3 regions of the Rummeliibacillus sp. TYF-LIM-RU47 genome follow, and region 1 is predicted to be linked to each of the others. Evidence: riboswitches for the same ligand, from Rfam matches in the RefSeq annotation. Region 1 holds a riboswitch; each other region holds the start of a gene.

Evidence for each region. A riboswitch is a leader RNA that binds a small molecule or an ion and turns the genes downstream of it on or off. The one in region 1 is predicted to bind thiamine pyrophosphate.
Region 2: linked by a shared signal. The riboswitch ahead of tenA (thiaminase II) and the one ahead of thiT (energy-coupled thiamine transporter ThiT) in region 1 are both predicted to bind thiamine pyrophosphate.
Region 3: linked by a shared signal. The riboswitch ahead of tenA (thiaminase II) and the one ahead of thiT (energy-coupled thiamine transporter ThiT) in region 1 are both predicted to bind thiamine pyrophosphate.

Annotation. Positions count from the first base shown of each region.
Region 1 covers NZ_VVIR01000003.1:41,470-47,113, reverse strand. Annotated here, with positions in the region: gene F0527_RS12880 (DEAD/DEAH box helicase) at 1-338, shown strand, start outside; gene F0527_RS12875 (aminopeptidase) at 340-1,569, shown strand; gene F0527_RS12870 (magnetosome magnetite crystal formation protein family) at 1,841-2,218, opposite strand; TPP riboswitch at 2,345-2,451, shown strand; gene thiT (energy-coupled thiamine transporter ThiT) at 2,576-3,139, shown strand; gene F0527_RS12860 (nucleotidyltransferase domain-containing protein) at 3,226-3,936, opposite strand; gene F0527_RS12855 (DUF2179 domain-containing protein) at 4,175-4,687, shown strand; gene map (type I methionyl aminopeptidase) at 4,871-5,623, shown strand.
Region 2 covers NZ_VVIR01000003.1:154,663-160,306, forward strand. Annotated here, with positions in the region: gene F0527_RS13350 (thiazole biosynthesis adenylyltransferase ThiF) at 1-632, opposite strand, end outside; gene F0527_RS13355 (thiazole synthase) at 629-1,396, opposite strand; gene thiS (sulfur carrier protein ThiS) at 1,398-1,601, opposite strand; gene tenI (thiazole tautomerase TenI) at 1,634-2,257, opposite strand; gene tenA (thiaminase II) at 2,257-2,946, opposite strand; TPP riboswitch at 3,050-3,157, opposite strand; gene F0527_RS13375 (hypothetical protein) at 3,323-3,553, opposite strand; gene F0527_RS13380 (tRNA dihydrouridine synthase) at 3,676-4,644, opposite strand; gene F0527_RS13385 (polysaccharide deacetylase family protein) at 4,930-5,644, shown strand, end outside.
Region 3 covers NZ_VVIR01000005.1:120,536-126,179, forward strand. Annotated here, with positions in the region: gene F0527_RS15320 (hypothetical protein) at 1-26, shown strand, start outside; gene thiE (thiamine phosphate synthase) at 84-716, opposite strand; gene thiD (bifunctional hydroxymethylpyrimidine kinase/phosphomethylpyrimidine kinase) at 661-1,527, opposite strand; gene thiM (hydroxyethylthiazole kinase) at 1,527-2,276, opposite strand; gene tenA (thiaminase II) at 2,263-2,943, opposite strand; TPP riboswitch at 3,005-3,103, opposite strand; TPP riboswitch at 3,158-3,256, opposite strand; gene F0527_RS15345 (GNAT family N-acetyltransferase) at 3,328-3,756, opposite strand; gene F0527_RS15350 (hypothetical protein) at 3,783-4,517, opposite strand; gene F0527_RS15355 (hypothetical protein) at 4,519-5,247, opposite strand; gene F0527_RS15360 (hypothetical protein) at 5,429-5,644, shown strand, end outside.

The DNA.
Region 1 (5,644 bases):
TAGATATAGAGGGGCTAACACATGTTATTCATGTCAACGTGCCATTCACAAAAGAGCAATATATCCACCGTTCAGGCAGAACAGGAAGAGCTGGCAATAGCGGGGAAGTACTTACATTACTTGCACATCATGAAGAACAAGCATATCTAAAACGCATGAGAGAATTAGAAATTGAGCCAGTTGAGAAAAATTGGTCAAATGGCCAATTAAAAGAGGGAAAGGCAGAAGCCAAACCTAACAAAGGGAATAAACGCTATTCAACGAATGGTACAAATGCAAACAGAAAAAACAAGGGCGATGGGAAGAAACCTTATCACGCAAAGAAAAGAGGGAAATAATATGACGTTTGAAGAGAAGCTAGAACAATTTGCTGAGCTTGCAGTAAGAGTGGGCGCAAATATACAAAAGGGTCAAACCATGTTAATCAATACAACAACAGAGACAGTTGAATTTACAAGATTAGTGGCAAAAAAAGCGTATGAAGCAGGGGCTGCACGCGTAACGGTTAATTTTTCAGATGATGTGATTGACCGCGCTTTTTACGACAATGCACCAGCTGATGAATTTGCTAAATTTCCACGCTGGATCAGTGAACAACGAGATGAGTTGATTGAGCGTGGGGGTGCTCTTTTGTGGATTGATGCACAAGATCCGGATAACCTTACAGGGGTGCCAGTTGAAAAACTATCCGCACAGCAAAAAGCATCAGGCAAAGCACTTGAAAACTATCGCGATGCAGTGATGAACGACAAGATTGCGTGGTCTATTATTGCTGTACCATCGAAGAAATGGGCTGCAAAAGTATTCTCTGATTTAAAAGAAGAAGAGCAGCTGCCAGCATTATGGGAAGCGATCTTCAAAACGGTTCATATTGGTGAAGGAAATGCTGTAGACAACTGGGAACAACATTTGAAAAACCTAGATGCGAGAGCAGATCTTTTAAACGCAAAACGTTATCAAAAGCTGCATTATAAAGCGCCTGGCACTGATTTAACAATTGAATTGCCAGATAAGCATATTTGGTGCACAGGTGCGAGCCATACACCTGCTGGTTCCTCGTTTGTAGCAAATATGCCAACAGAAGAAGTGTACACAATGCCATCAAAATACGGGGTGAACGGCTTTGTATCGAATACAAAACCGCTTGTTTTCCAAGGTAATGTTATCGATCAATTTAAGCTGACATTCGAAGGTGGAAAGATTGTAAAAGCTGAAGCAGAGGTTGGTCATGATTTGCTGCAAGAATTAGTCAAAGCGGATGAAGGTTCTAAGTACCTTGGCGAAGTTGCTCTTGTACCACATGAGTCGCCTATCTCTGCATCAAATATTCTGTACTATAATACGCTTTTCGATGAAAATGCCTCTAACCACCTGGCGATTGGTGAAGCTTATCCGACATGCTATGAAGGTGGAAGCAGCCTGACAAAAGAGGAGCTCGAAGAAAAAGGTATTAATACATCAATTACTCATGAAGACTTCATGATTGGTAGCGGAGAAATGGATATCGACGGCGTTCTAGCAGATGGCACAGTTGAGCCTATTTTCCGCAATGGCAGCTGGGCATTTTAAGTAGTCATGCTTAGGTGTTGCTATACCTTTTAATCTCAACATAAAGTTCATATAAAAAAACGCCGTATTCCACAGGGAATACGGCGTTTTTAGTGATTATTTTTTCATTGCTTTTTTATCATGTCTTGCATCAATCACTTTTAAGATGATTGGATAAACAACTGGTGCGATTTTGATTACAGTTTTTATTACTTTTCGTAATTGCATATAGTAGCACTCCATTCATTGATGAGCTTGTGTATATTTAACTAATAGCCATATTATCAGTATTTTAAACTTTGAGTACTTTAATTCCTTGTACAATATTCCAAATGAACACGCCTAGCGAAAGGATAGCTTCTACAACAATAAAGATGAGCCATGCTCCCATAATCCACATACCATCATTGGACGATGCATCTGGGCTCCCTGTTTCAAATGAATAACTGTAAAAACCGGCTCCAGCCACCACAGCCATAAATATAATGACGCCAATAATGGTAGGGACCAGAAGAAGAAGGTGAGAGAGTAAAGCGCGCTTAGCGTGCCTTTTCACTTCTTGTTCCTTTACAGCAAAATACACGATGACGGGCAAGATAAATCCAGCAAAAAATATACTAAAATAACACAAAGAAGAGATTACACGGTTATTATTGTTTTCCAATTCCAATTTTGACACCTCCATATATCTATACATACGCACAGGGCTCACTGAAAGATTCAGAAAGATGAAAATTACCATGGCAATTTAAAATCAAATCAAGTACAATAAATGTGTTCAATTAAATACTGATGTATCGACCACGAGGGGAGCCGCAAATGGGCGGCTGAGAGTGAATCCGAAATTCTAACCCTTTGAACCTGTAAGTTAATGCTTGCGTAGGAATGTGGATAGAGACCGACTTATTTCGATGTTAGGGCTATCCTAATGTCGGTTTTTATTTGGGTGGAAATCTTCTGGAATACTTGTTTACGGGAATACGCTTTAGGCAAGAGTGGGCTGCATCGAAATACGGGAGGAAGTATATTGAATAAAAAACGTTTATTAATGATGATTGAAATCGCCATATTTGCAGCGATCGGATTTGTACTGGATAAGCTGTCCTTTAGTCTATGGCCACAGGGCGGTTCTATTAGCCTTGTAATGGTTCCGATTGTACTGATGGCATTTCGTTGGGGGACAATGGCTGGACTCGTTACAGGGCTATTAATTGGCGGATTGCAAGTGTTAATAGGGGGCGCCTATGTGTTAACGCCTTTGCAAGGCTTCATCGATTATTTCTTTGCATTTACTGCTGTAGGCTTAGCTGGTGTGATGCGAGGAATGATGATTGCTGCCAACCGACGTGGCCAAACAGGCAAAATGATCGTTGCTATAACAATCGGAACATTTATTGGCGGATTATTAAAATATGCAGCACATACTTTGGCAGGAGTCGTGTTCTTTGCTGAATATGCAGGGAAGCAAAATGTATATTGGTACTCTATTGTGTACAACGGCTCTTATATGATTCCTGCTATTATTTTAACGATTATTGTCGTTGCGCTGCTCTTTAAATCTGCGCCACGAATAGCTAATCCGAATAATTAACTGCTAATTAAATTAAGAATTCGACATGGTATTAGCAATACAAGAACAAACGCTCAGATACATTCTGAGCGTTTTTTTTTATTAGGTTATTTTCCTAAAGAAAATCCTTCAAATAATCTTCCACCAAATGGTTGCAGGACTTGATCAGTCAGGCATACAATCTTACCAATATCATTTGATTTATAATATGCGTCGAATGCTTCAACAAATTCGTTTGCAAGTTTTTGGTCATGATGAACTAATGAACGAAAAACCCATTTTGATGTCCCAATCCATTTGCCATTACTTCGAAGGATGAACTCACTAACTAATTCGCTGAGTGTGCTCGCAATAAAAATGCCTTCAGCTCTATTTTGACAACCGATTAAATCGTCTAACACATCCGTAACAAAATATCGCTTTATATCTATTGTTTCTTTTGTCCAATCTTCTGGCCCTTGTTCTATTAAGTCTTTGGCTTCCTTTCTAATAGCCGATAATACTCCTGTATCTTTTATAATTTTGCCCTCACTTACCATCCTTGGCATTGTAGGCCTTCCTTCTTTACAGTCACTTACAAAAAAGAAACGATAAGACTTCAAATTATGAACAAACAGTTCAATATTCCATCCAAATTCAATAAGGGATTCTCGATAAGAAAATCGAAAACTTTTGTCAAATATGATGATGTCTAAATCAGAAGTTTCAGTTGCCTGACCTCGAACAACACTCCCAGCTAAGATAGCTCCCTGACAATCATGAAAATGTTTTTCAACAAACTGTAAGGCTGCTTCTATTGGATCAAGTCTATTTTTCATATAATTTCCACCCTTCTTCTTTTAAGGTATCTTCTTCGGCAGAAGCTAAAAGTTTATAAGATTTGATTACCTGAAAATTCTATAACAATTTTATCGTATTTATTCCAATCTTCTTTAATATAGTCTGCTAATATGCGAATCGTAACGGAGCTCAATTCGTTTTTTTAGTTTCATGACTGGGTATGGATTGTAATAAATCTACATACTAATAATTGATTGCGGGGTGAATCTGTTGGAGATGCTTTTATTAATTATTATTATCAATATAGTGTATATGACACTGGTAACATTGCGGATGATTCTTGTGATAAAAGGATATCGAATTGTAGCATCACTGATGTCTGTGGCTGAGGTCTTTATCTATTTGATGGGGTTGAAGATTGTGCTGGATAACTTAGACCGTCCGCTCAATATATTAGCTTATTGCGTAGGGTGGGGATTAGGCGTTTATTCTGGTGGTCTCATTGAAAGCAAACTCGCTCTTGGTTATATGATCTTTGACGTGATTGTTGACAGAGAACAGCAGGGGTTGGTTAGCAAATTGAGGGATGAGGGCTTTGGCGTCACAGCCTGGATTGGTAATGGTAAAGATGGTGAACGTCTCTGTTTGAAAGTGATTGCCAAGAGAAAAGAGGAAAGGTATTTCCGAGATTGCATTACGAAAATAGCGCCATCTGCTTTTGTTGTTTCCTATGAACCGAATATTTTGAACGGCGGCTTTTTCTTAAAGCGCAAGCACTTATTTTTATAGAAACGCATATGTTAATTTAGGAAAGTACAATTAATTTACCTCGCATTTTCAAATTCTAAGAAGCTGTTTGGTTAGCAGGTTATGAGGGGGAATGGAGAAACCTCCAATGAGCCGGGTTTCACTTCATCACAGAATTTTGTGGTATAGTTAAATAGCGAGATTAATCAGAAGGGATCGTTTTACATGATTGCAAAAACGCAAGAAGAAATAGATGCTTTGATGAAAGCTGGCCGTGCTATGGCTGAAATTCGTGAGGCTTTAAAAGAAGCGGCTAAGCCAGGCGTAACGACTAAAGAATTGGATGATTTGGCTGGAAAGCTATTTGACGAGAAAGGTGCGGTTTCTGGACCGAAAGCAGAGTATGATTTTCCAGGATACACATGCTTAAGTGTCAATGAACAAGTAGCACACGGCATCCCGAACAATTATAAATTAAAAGCTGGCGACTTGATTAACATTGATGTGTCTGGACATGTGGATGGTTATTATGCAGATACCGGCATTTCGTTCATCGTAGGAGATGTGGATAATGCAGATATCCAAAAAATCTGTGATGTAGCATCAAGTGCATTCGACCGTGCTATGACGAAAGTTAAAGCAGGTTCTAAACTAAACCAAATCGGCAAAGCAGTAGAGCGTGAGGCGCGTGATCACGGCTTAAACGTCATCATGAATCTGACAGGACATGGAATTGGGCGCTCTCTTCATGAAGAGCCACAACATGTTCTTAACTATTTTGATGCTTGGGAACGTACAATGTTGAAAGAAGGTATGGTTTTAGCTGTAGAACCATTTATCTCACAAAAAGCGGAGCATATTGTTGAAGCAGGTGATGGCTGGACATTTGTAACGCCAGACAAATCTCTTGTTGCTCAGCTTGAACATACCATTATTGTCACTAATGGAGAGCCTATTATTACAACAAAGTTAGATTAAAAAACAAAGCCCATCTGATTA
Region 2 (5,644 bases), 110 kb from region 1:
CAATCATCCTCAACCAAAATCTTTAGCGCTTCAGTGATTTGATAAGCCACTACCATTTGGACAGCGGGACTGATTATACCTGCCGTATCACACGTTAATCCACCAATCGGCACCGTCTCCAGCAAACAATTTAAACAAGGCGTTTTCCCCGGGATAATGGAATAGCTTATGCCATAGCTTCCGACACAAGCACCATAAATCCATGGAATGATATATTTTTGTGCTACATCATTTAGGATCATGCGCGTGTCAAAATTATCTGTGGCATCCATTATAAGATCCACATCCCTTATAAGATGCTCTGCTTCAGTTGCTGAAACATCTTGAACAAGGCCATGGATTTCTACTTCACTATTTAACTGTGATAATCGTTTATGAGCTGCAATAGCTTTAGGTACGCGTTGCTTGGCATCTTCCTCATCGTATAATTGTTGCCTTTGAAGATTACTCCACTCTACGTAATCTCGATCAACTATGGTCAGCTTACCAACCCCCATACGTACGAGACTTTCTGCACTTCCCGTTCCGAGCGCCCCTGCACCAATTACAAGTACATGCTTTTGCCTGATTTTCTTCTGGCCTTCTTTGCCGATAGGCGTAAATAATTCTTGCCTTGAATAACGCTCACTCACCCGATACTCATTCCTTCGGTTGGACTGCTAGCCGTTGCATAGGTTTTTTTCGCTATTCTACCTGCTTCATAGCCTAAGCGACCTGCTTCAATGGCAAGCTTCATTGCTTTCGCCATTTTCACGGGATCACCAGCACCAGAAACAGCAGTATTCAAGAGGACGCCATCCGCTCCTGCCTCCATAGCAATAGCCGCATCAGATGGCGCACCAATACCTGCATCTACAATAACAGGTACAGTTGCCTGCTCAATAATAAAGCTTAAATTAAGCGGGTTGATAATGCCTTGACCAGAGCCTATTGGAGAAGCGCCAGGCATGATTGCATGGACGCCTAATTCTTGCAATCTTTTAGCTAGCAATACATCATCCGAGATATAAGGAAGGACAATAAATCCTTCTTTCAATAATTCTTCAGATGCCTTATATGTTTCGAACGGGTCAGGCAACAGTGTTTTTGGGCAACCGATGACTTCGACTTTAATCATGTCACATAAGCCAGATGCCTTTGCCAGCTTGGCGATGCGAACCGCTTCTTCAGCCGTAGTGGCTCCTGCAGTATTGGGTAGCAGTTTATACTTCGCTAAATCTATTTTTTCCAAGAAATTCGGCTGGCTCGCCTCAAAAATATTCATTCTTCTAACGGCAAAAGTAAGGATGTCCGTTCCTGAAGCTTCAACGGCTTCTTTCTGAATATCAAAGTTTGGGTACTTTCCTGTTCCTAATAAAAGTCTTGATTGAAATTCATATGGCCCAATTTTCAACATTTCATCCACCTCCAACAAAGTGTACAATCTCTATTTTGTCGCCATCTGATATAACTGTTTCGAAATAGCGACTTTTGTCTAAAATGTTATGATTTAATTCCATAATGAAAACCTTAGATTCTAACCCAAAGTGATGAATCACATCTGACGCAACCCTTATGTGTGCGGGAACTTCAAGAAGCTCGCCATTTATTTGAAGCTTCATCCACTCACTTCCTTTTACGTGTGCTAATCAATTTATTTTGATAAAGGACTTTCCCTTAACCTCAATTTTGCAGTATACTTTTTCACTGCCTGTACAGGATCGTTTACCAGCATTACTCCTGACAAGACCGCAATCCCTTGTGCGCCTGCTTCCAAAACTTGTTCTACATTCTCCAATTGGATTCCGCCAATCGCAATCACTGGAATTTTTACGTTCATAGTTAATTCCTTTAATTTTTCTAGGCCTCGCGGTTCTTTGTCCGGCTTGGATTGTGAATGGAAAATATGTCCATATATCACATAATCTGCACCGCATTCACTCGCATATATCGCTTCTTCTACGGTATGAACGGAACATCCTAGCCGCAATCCTGGAAATACATCCTTCACAACTGCGATATCCAAGCTATGATTAGCTAGTTGAACCCCCTTCACCTTAGTGACCGCTCCGACATCCAGTCGATCATTGATGAGGATTTTATCCAAAGGAACCCCTTCAGCCTTTAATTGATTTACGATTTCCATTAGTTCTCTCGCAGTTTTTTGTTTTTCACGGATATGGAAAGCGTCGATGTATGGATGAATTTCCTTGGCGATTCCAATCATTTCAGGAATGGGCTGTCTGCCTGTCGAAACAATGTGTAGCTCTCGATTCATTAGCCTCTCACCATCGAATCCTTATTCACGATTGGCCATTCTTCATGCTGATAAGCCATCTCCCAAAATGAATATTCGTACTGGCTGCTGATCATAAAATGCTCGAGCATTTGCATGCGATCTGATTCTGTTACCCTCTCAGCAATCTCATCGATTCGCTGAATTTGCTCCACCACTTTTTCATGAAACCAATCGCCACCGTATGCAGCAATCCACTCTTGATAAATTGGTTGATTTGGCGTATTTCCCTTTAAACGCTGACCGATTTCATCGTATAACCAATAACATGGAAGAAGCGCTGCAATAATATCACCAATATGACCAGTAAATGCCGCTCGATATAGATGAGATGTGTACGCATAGGCAGTGGGAGCAGGCTTAAACTCAGCGATTTCAGCTTCAGTAATTCCTAATTGCTTTGAAAAATTAGCATGCAGACTCAATTCTGCTTCAGCTGTACCCTGTACGTGAATAGCCATGCGGGCCGTTGTGTGCAAATCGGGTGCCTTTGCTCCCGCCAATGCCTGCACTCTGGCAAAATGAGAAAGATAATAAGAATCCTGCAACACGTAATAGCGGAAGCTTTCTAATGGCAAGCTGCCATCAGCTATACCTGTCACAAAAGGATGCTGAAAACTTGCTTCCCAAATAGAATCTGCCTCTTGTCGTAACTGCTCTGAAAATTTCATCATAATCCCTCCAAAAATAGTGTTAGGAAAATGGAATAAAAAAATCCCACTTTCCTTTACGCAAAGAAAGTGGGTATTAGAAATTATATGTACAAAAAATAAAATTTCTGCCGTGCCACTTCCCTACGTTGGTATAAACCAAATCAGGTTCCAAGAGTCTCAAAGTCACACTTTGATCTCAGCCATTCTAATGGCACCCCTAGTGGTAAATCATATGAAGTTTTAGCAACATTCGATATTATCTTAACATTATTGAATGGATTGTCAAGAACATATATGGTGAAATTTAGTAACATCCCTTTCCCCAGAATTGATTGCTGTTGGGCTACCTAATCTAGTAAGGAAGTTTTCAAAAACATTCGTTTTATCATAGTTCTTATAAGTCTTTTACTCTTTCAATAAATGGCTTTCCATCAATTAAACCATGTAGGAATAACTCTTCTGCTGAATGAAATGCTTGGGTAAAAGAATCTTTCGAACGTGTAAGAAGAAAACTCTTTTCTTCAGGTACCCTACTAATCCACCATTCTTCATTCTTATAATCAAATGATAATTCTTGTCCCTCTTCAATGGCTTCTTTAAATTCTTTCCATACATTTTCATCCATATGTAACACCCCTTATTCCTAATATAGTATAGATTCTCTAGGCAACGTTAATAACTAAAAAAGATTATCTCAATCACGGGCTGAGATAATCTTTTTCCTTTTTTAGGTTTGGCTATTGCTTTCTAATCAACATTCTTTACTTCAAAACCATCAATCAGCGCACGCACTTCATCCGTAGATTTCGTGTGCATCAATTGATTTCGCAATTCGCCAGCACCAGGAAATCCTTTGACATAGATCTTGAAGAAACGATGAAGTCCCGAAATGGAACGTGGCACTAGTTCTTGATATTGATCGTGCAAATCTAGCTGATATCTTAAAAGATTTAGAAGCTCCTGGCTGCTATGCTCTCTTGGTTCTTTTTCAAACGCAAACGGATTTTTAAAGATACCGCGACCAATCATGATGCCGTCTATTCCATATTGTTCAGCAAGCTCAAGACCTTTTTGTCGGTCAGGAATGTCTCCATTGATGGTAAGCATTGTGTCAGGTGCAATACGGTCACGTAATTCCTTGATTGCCGGAATCATCTCCCAATGGGCATCTACTTTACTCATTTCTTTTCTTGTTCGCAAATGAATCGAAAGGTTGGCAATATCCTGCTTCAATATATGCGTTAGCCAGTCCTCCCACTCATTTAGATCTGAGTAGCCTAGCCTTGTTTTAACACTAACAGGCAGTCCTCCTGCTTTTGCAGCTTGGATAATTTCTGCAGCTGCATCTGGTCGAAGAATAAGACCGCTTCCCTTTCCTCTAGAGGCTACATTAGGTACAGGACAGCCCATATTAATATCGACGCCTTTGTAACCCATTTTCGCCATTCCGATACTCATTTCACGGAAATACTCGGGCTTGTCTCCCCAAATATGCGCCACCATTGGCTGTTCGTCTTCTGTAAAAGTCAAACGCCCACGCAGACTGTTCTTTCCTTCTGGGTGGCAATAGCTATCCGTGTTTGTAAACTCGGTGAAAAATACATCCGGACGTCCTGCTTTGGTCACGACATGGCGAAATACAACATCAGTCACATCTTCCATTGGAGCCAGCACAAAGAATGGTCGTGGCAAGTCACGCCAAAAGTTTTCTTTCATATTCATACAAATCCTTTCATCTATATCCTGTATATCCTATTTACATTGTTTATGAATTTAACACATTCTATTTCTAGAGTATAACCTAGCTTTTCTATTTTATCTTTAATCCATTTTTTCTTAAACTCTTTTTTAAAAGAAACCACCAAATACAAACATTTTGTTTTCCTCAAAACTTTTCATAGTGCTGGTAAGTCATATTAATAAAGGTAAATGAATAATAGCTCAAAAATCAGGTTCAAACCATCATACAAAACACACTAAGAAAGAGAGGTTGCTCGAAAGATGAAACGACAAGGAAAAAAGAGAGCGAAAGGGAAAGTCAGCATAGGCTTTGGAGTTATACTCGCAGTAATCCTGCTGGGCGTTTATTTGATTGGCCCTATTGGATCCTCAGCAGATAATGATAATCTTGCGGTTTTAAAAAAACAGGTCGCAACACCACAAGAAAAGAAAAGCCAGAAATCGCCGACTGCCTCTTCAAATCTAACCGGACAAGCTGGAAAGAAGAATTCGGATAAAAACCGGAAAATAACGCAAAAAGAAAGGAAAAAGGAAACCGCACATGAGGAAGTTGTACATAAAAAAGCAATCAATCACCTTAAAAAAGAACACAAGAGAAAAACCGTTTATCTGACTTTTGATGACGGCCCTACTCTTGAAACCGGCCATTTGCTTGATATACTTGACCGCTATCATGCTAAAGCAACTTTCTTCATGATTGGCTCTAATATTAAGGCCCATCCTAAAGTAATTAAAAGAATGGTGAATGAAGGGTTTGGGGTAGGATTGCACAGTATGTCACACGACGCCAATAAACTATACGGCGCAGCCCGTGCACCGCTAAACGAAATGGTGAAAGCCCAAGAAATCCTACAAAATGTTGCGGCAGTACATTCTCAACTCATCCGTTTGCCATATGGAAGCATCCCGTATCTAACAATCGATATGCGACTTTTATTGGGGGAACAACACTTTAAAATTTGGGACTGGACTGTGG
Region 3 (5,644 bases), on a different contig from region 1:
GGATTGATCAAGAGGAAACGAAATAATATACAATCTAAAAAAGCTGCATGAAGTTGTCATTAAGACAGTTCATGCAGCTTTTATTATGCTTCAAAAATAGATTGAAAAGATCTTACCACAGGCCTGCAATCTTCGCTTTGACATATCGCTGAAATGATTGCGACACCGTTCGCTCCGCTCTTTTTTAACGGCTGTGCATTATGAGCGGTAATACCACCAATAGCCACAATAGGGAGGTTTGGATACAACATTCTAGCCTGTTGTAAAAATGTTACTCCTGCAGGCTTTTTGGCATCTTGTTTGGACTTCGTTTCATAAATAGGTCCTATTCCAACATAATCTGCACCTTGTTTCACAGCCTGCACCAATTCTTCTTTTGTGTGTACGGAAACGCCAATTACCTTCCCTTTAAATTTCGTCCGTACTTTTTCTAGAGCCATATCATCCTGTCCTATGTGTACACCATCCGCTTCTATCTTCAAAGCCAAATCGATATGATCATTCACAATAAATGGGACCTCATATTGTTTACATAGCTTCTGGCACTCACTCGCGAACATTTCAAGTTCTTTGCCAGTTAATGCCCCTTCACCCTTTTCACGCAACTGAAACATTGTGATACCAGCCTGTAATGCTTGTTCGAGCACTTCGAGGGGTGGTTCAATGCAGTTTTGCGTGCCCATAATTAGATAAACTGCTAAATTCTCTTTCCTCACTAATTGTCACCTCACAGTTGCCGCTTAATTTTTTATACGCAAAATGGTTTGTAGGGCCATGTCCATTCCCTATATTTAATGGATGTTGAATAGCTAAATGGACAAATTTTTTCGCTTCTATTATGGCACTTTTTAAAGAGAAGCCCTGTGCCAAAAAAGCGGTTAGCGCTGCTGAGAATGTACATCCTGTACCGTGTGTTTGAACAGTGGAAATTCGCTTCGTTTGCATTGAAAAGAACGAATCATCTTGAAAATATACAGTATCTACTGCATCCTTACCTTCTAAATGACCGCCTTTTATAATGACGCATGAAACACCCATTGCAAGCATTGCGTTTGCAGCCTTTTCTAAGTCTTTTGGGCTTTTTATCTCGATTCCGCTTATTACCTCTGCTTCTGGTATGTTTGGTGTAAGAACAGTTGCACGCGGCAATAGGGTTTTTTTCAGCGCAGTCACTGCCTCATGTTGCAACAAAGATGCTCCACCTTTCGCAATCATCACTGGGTCTACTACCAATTGTGTCTCTTTATCTCGCAAACTATGTGTTACAGCTTCAATAATCTCGGCAGAAAACAACATGCCCGTTTTCACCGCTTTTACCGGCATATCCTTCATCACTACTTCGATTTGCTGCTGAACAAATGAGGGATCGGCAGAGAATATGCCCTCAACACCTAGCGTATTTTGCGCAGTCAATGCTGTAATAGCCGATGTGCCAAAAACGCCAAGCTCCTGGAAAGTCTTTAGATCTGCTTGAATACCTGCTCCTCCACCGCTGTCAGAACCGGCAATAGTCATGGCAATATTCATTATGCTCGCCCTCCTGCAATCTGGTGCAATTGATTGAGCACCTCTTGTTGAACAGTGCCTAACCATTCCTTCTGGCGAGCCTTCTCCGCAACCTTTTTATAGTCTTTCAGAACGTCGACTAAGATAGAAAGATCATTTCTTTCTACTGCTAAGGCTGCTGTACAGATGGCGCTAAGCAAACAACCTGTTCCTGTTATCTTTGTCATGAGCTCATGGCCGCCTGCTATATAATCAATACTTTCACCGTTTGTGGCAATATCCACCTCGCCCGTGACAATGACAAAGCAGTTGTACTGTTTCGCTATAGCCTTTGCTGTCTGCTCGATATCCATCTCTCCTACACCGCTGTCTACTCCCTTTGAGTCCCAATTGACACCTGCGATAGCTGCAAGTTCTCCAGTATTGCAGCGAATAAGATCAAATTTGATTTCTCTCAATAGATTCTTCACCGTCTCGCGGCGAAAGGCAGTGGCACCTACACCTACCGGATCAAGGACCACAGGAATTCCCACTTCATTCGCTTTGCGCCCAGCTACAATCATTGCTTCTTTTGTTCGGCCATTAATGGTACCAATATTAACAAGTAAACCACTTGCAACAGAAACCATATCTCCAACCTCTGCAATTTCATCTGCCATAACTGGCGATGCCCCAATCGCGAGCAGTCCGTTTGCTGTAAAATTTGCTACTACATAATTTGTTATACAGTGGATTAAAGGATTTTCCTGATTTATTTTAAGCAAGCTCATAAGGTGAAAGGTCCTTCCAATTTTCTAAAGACCAGGCCATATCCCAAAACTTGCATTCATAATAGGCACTCATTTGGAAAAATGCTTTCATCTTTTGATGGTCAGCTGGGTTTTCTTTCGCATACTTATTGAGCATCTGCTTTTGGATACCCAGTTGATCTTTAAACTCTTTACCGCTATACAATTCAATCCAATCTCTGTATAACTTCTGTGTCGGTTTTTCATCTTTATACTCTTCACCAATACTTTGGTATAACCAAGGACATGGCAGCAACGCGGCAAATGCAACTGGCAGGCTTTCGTTTAGAACGGCGTTATACATATGGTTAATATAATTATTGTTGGCTGGCGCAGGAATAAGCTCCGCTTGTTCCTGTTCTCCAATATGAAGTTCTTTGAAAACAGTCCGGTGGAGCTCAAGTTCTGCTTCATTTATACTTCTAGCTGATTCAAGATAATAGGCCATTTCCTGGTTCGTCTCTGATTTGGATGCTGCTATTGCCAATATTTTTGAGTAATGCTTTAAATAAATGGCATCCTGCATCATATAAAATTTAAAGTTCTCCATTGGCAGTGTGCCCTGTACTAACCCTTTCACGAATGGGTGTACCATGCTATCATCCCAATATGCATCTGCTTCTTCTCTAACAACTTCATCAAATCTCACTGTTCGTCCTCCTTTAAAGTGGACGTAGACGCAAAAAATCCCTATGAGTAGACATAGAGATTTCATACCTTCATCTGCTCCCTACGTCAGTATTAACTGTCAGGTTCTAAGGGTCAGGTTTTAACCTTCTCAACACTTTCGTGTCCCCCCGCACTAAAATATTTGGTTGGGTACAAAAAAACTCTCCCATAAACGGAGAGCTGCTGTACAAAACGATCATATGTACTTTGCTCCCTACGCCAGTATTAACTGACAGGTTCTAAGGGTCAGGCTTAAACCTTCTCAACACTTTCGTGTCCCCCTGCAAATATTTAAGTTATATTCATCGTACCATTCAACTGGATGCCATTCAAGGATAAAACAAGCATAGCTTTTTACAACATATTAGAATTCTTTCTTAAACACATAGCTTACCTTGTCGTACCCCATCTTTTCTTCATAAAAACGGTGTGCCTTCGTACGTTGCAACCCAGAAGATAAGGCCACACACTCATACTTATATTCTTTAGCCCATTCTTCTACAAATACAAGCAACTCTTCTCCATAACCGAACGAGCGCTTAGATGCATCTGTCACTAAATCACATACCCATATATATCTTCCATAATAAAGTGTAATCATTGGCTGGAATCCGACCACCGCAACTATTTCATCAGAGTCAACGAGTGCATAGAGCTTATACTGTTCCTTTTCCATCGCTTCCATCACTAATTCTACATATGTGTTTATATCTAAATGTGTTCTGAGTTGGCTCATGACCGGAAAGGCATCCATAATTTCATCTTTTGAGTTTAAATTTTTTATCATTTTCATAAAAACACCTCCTAGATTATCGATACTCATTCATAAAGATCACGACTTCCCTTTTCAAAACGTTCTGGAAAGCGTAAAATGATATCCCCGGTTGAAAAGCTTTCTCCATTATTAGTAAAATCAATCGGCTCTTTTACACCAGGCTTGGCATTCGGTCTCCATCCAAAATTAAGCGAATCTCCATCCTCCTCATTTGAGAAGAGCCAATCCATTTGAACAGGTCTAGCATAATCGATGATCGTAGCCCAATCTTCTGGAATAGGGAAAACCCCATATGTCTTATTATGCAATCGCACGTTCTCCGTCATTTGAACTGGTGGAATATAAAGGCCTTTCCTATCCCAGGTGATATAATCCCGCTGTCTCGTTAGATAAAATGTAAATGAATCAACCTTATTTTTATGAAAAATATTCCACACATATACATACTTTGGCCGTTTTCCCTCTTCTATCTTCCATATCATCGGTTCTTCGCGATTATCCACTTCAGCGACTCGCCATTTATTCTTCTTCCAAATCCAATAGCTAAGTCCATAGTCTTTATTCAAAGAAATAAAAGGAACCACTTTATGGCGTTCATCAACATGGATTATGTCTTGTATTATTTTTACGCTAGCCTCAGGGAAGGTCTGATTTATATCCTTTTTCAGCGCTTCCTCTGTTGGAAAAGGCGCTGGTTTTGAATAAGAATAATAGAAGAATAGACCTATAATACCAATAACCACCACTAAAAGAGCAAACATTCCTTTTCTTTTCTTCATACTAATGCTCCTCCCTTAGCACTGAATCATTTAAACGGTAGTAAAGCTGATGCTGAGACGTAGTTATCAGAATTCCTTTTCCGCCTTTTTCTATGTACAGAACCGGTGAGGGAAGCCCACTTCCCCATTTCGGCTTTACTCCTACAAGTTGATAAGGAAAATGTTCTTCTTTTTTGTTAATTTCTGAGGGACTCATCTCATAAAGGCTTGAAAACCACTTATCACTATAGATTTCCCGCTGTTTCAAGTGTGTGAATTTCCCTGCTAGCTTCTTTCTATCTAACACTATATTCTTTTTTGCTGAAGGATGAATAGTGATTAATTTTGCATTTTCTAAATTTGCCATAAAGGTAGTTGGATTTTTGTCTGGAAAAATCCAATGTTGAAAGGGTATTGTTACAAGTGAAGCTACTAGAAAAATAAAATTGAAGCCAAATCCCATCCAAGCAAAAGAGCGATACGATTGCCAACGATTTTTGCCTTTCAACACAAAATATAAAATCCATACCCCTAAAGGCAAAATGGATAGTTTTAGCGCTGTGTTCCAGATGTTCAAGTTGATAGAAAAAGAAAAAAGGCCAATAAATAGGACAAGTGCAGCCTTCCAAATTTTAATGACGCCTCCATGTTTTTTATAGTTACGGTAGAAAAGGTAACCACAGATACACCATGCTAAAATTAGAGTTATGACAGGTATAATAGCAATAGATGAATAATCAATTGTAACCACACTCTCTCCCCTTTCTGCTTGTCATTTTTGGATGATGTCCCTGCTTCCTATATACATCATTATGTCATAAGGAATTCAACCAATATAGCATAATTTTACCTTTTTGGTAAATGTATTTAACAAACCAATAAGCTTTTATTATATGATAGACAGTATATTAAGAGAGCTAAAGAGGTGACCTATGTCAAAATTTAAGCGATTCATGCGTTTAGAGTGGCAAAATTTTAAAGAAGAATTTAAAGAGGACATTCACTATGAATGGGAAACAGACTATAAGGGACATATAATTAAAGTCGTTATGGATATTCATGCAAAACAATTATTTGTAGATCAAACATTAGTGAAACAAGTTCAATATCCAAGCTTTGTTTCCCACTTCTATACATTCAAGAAACTA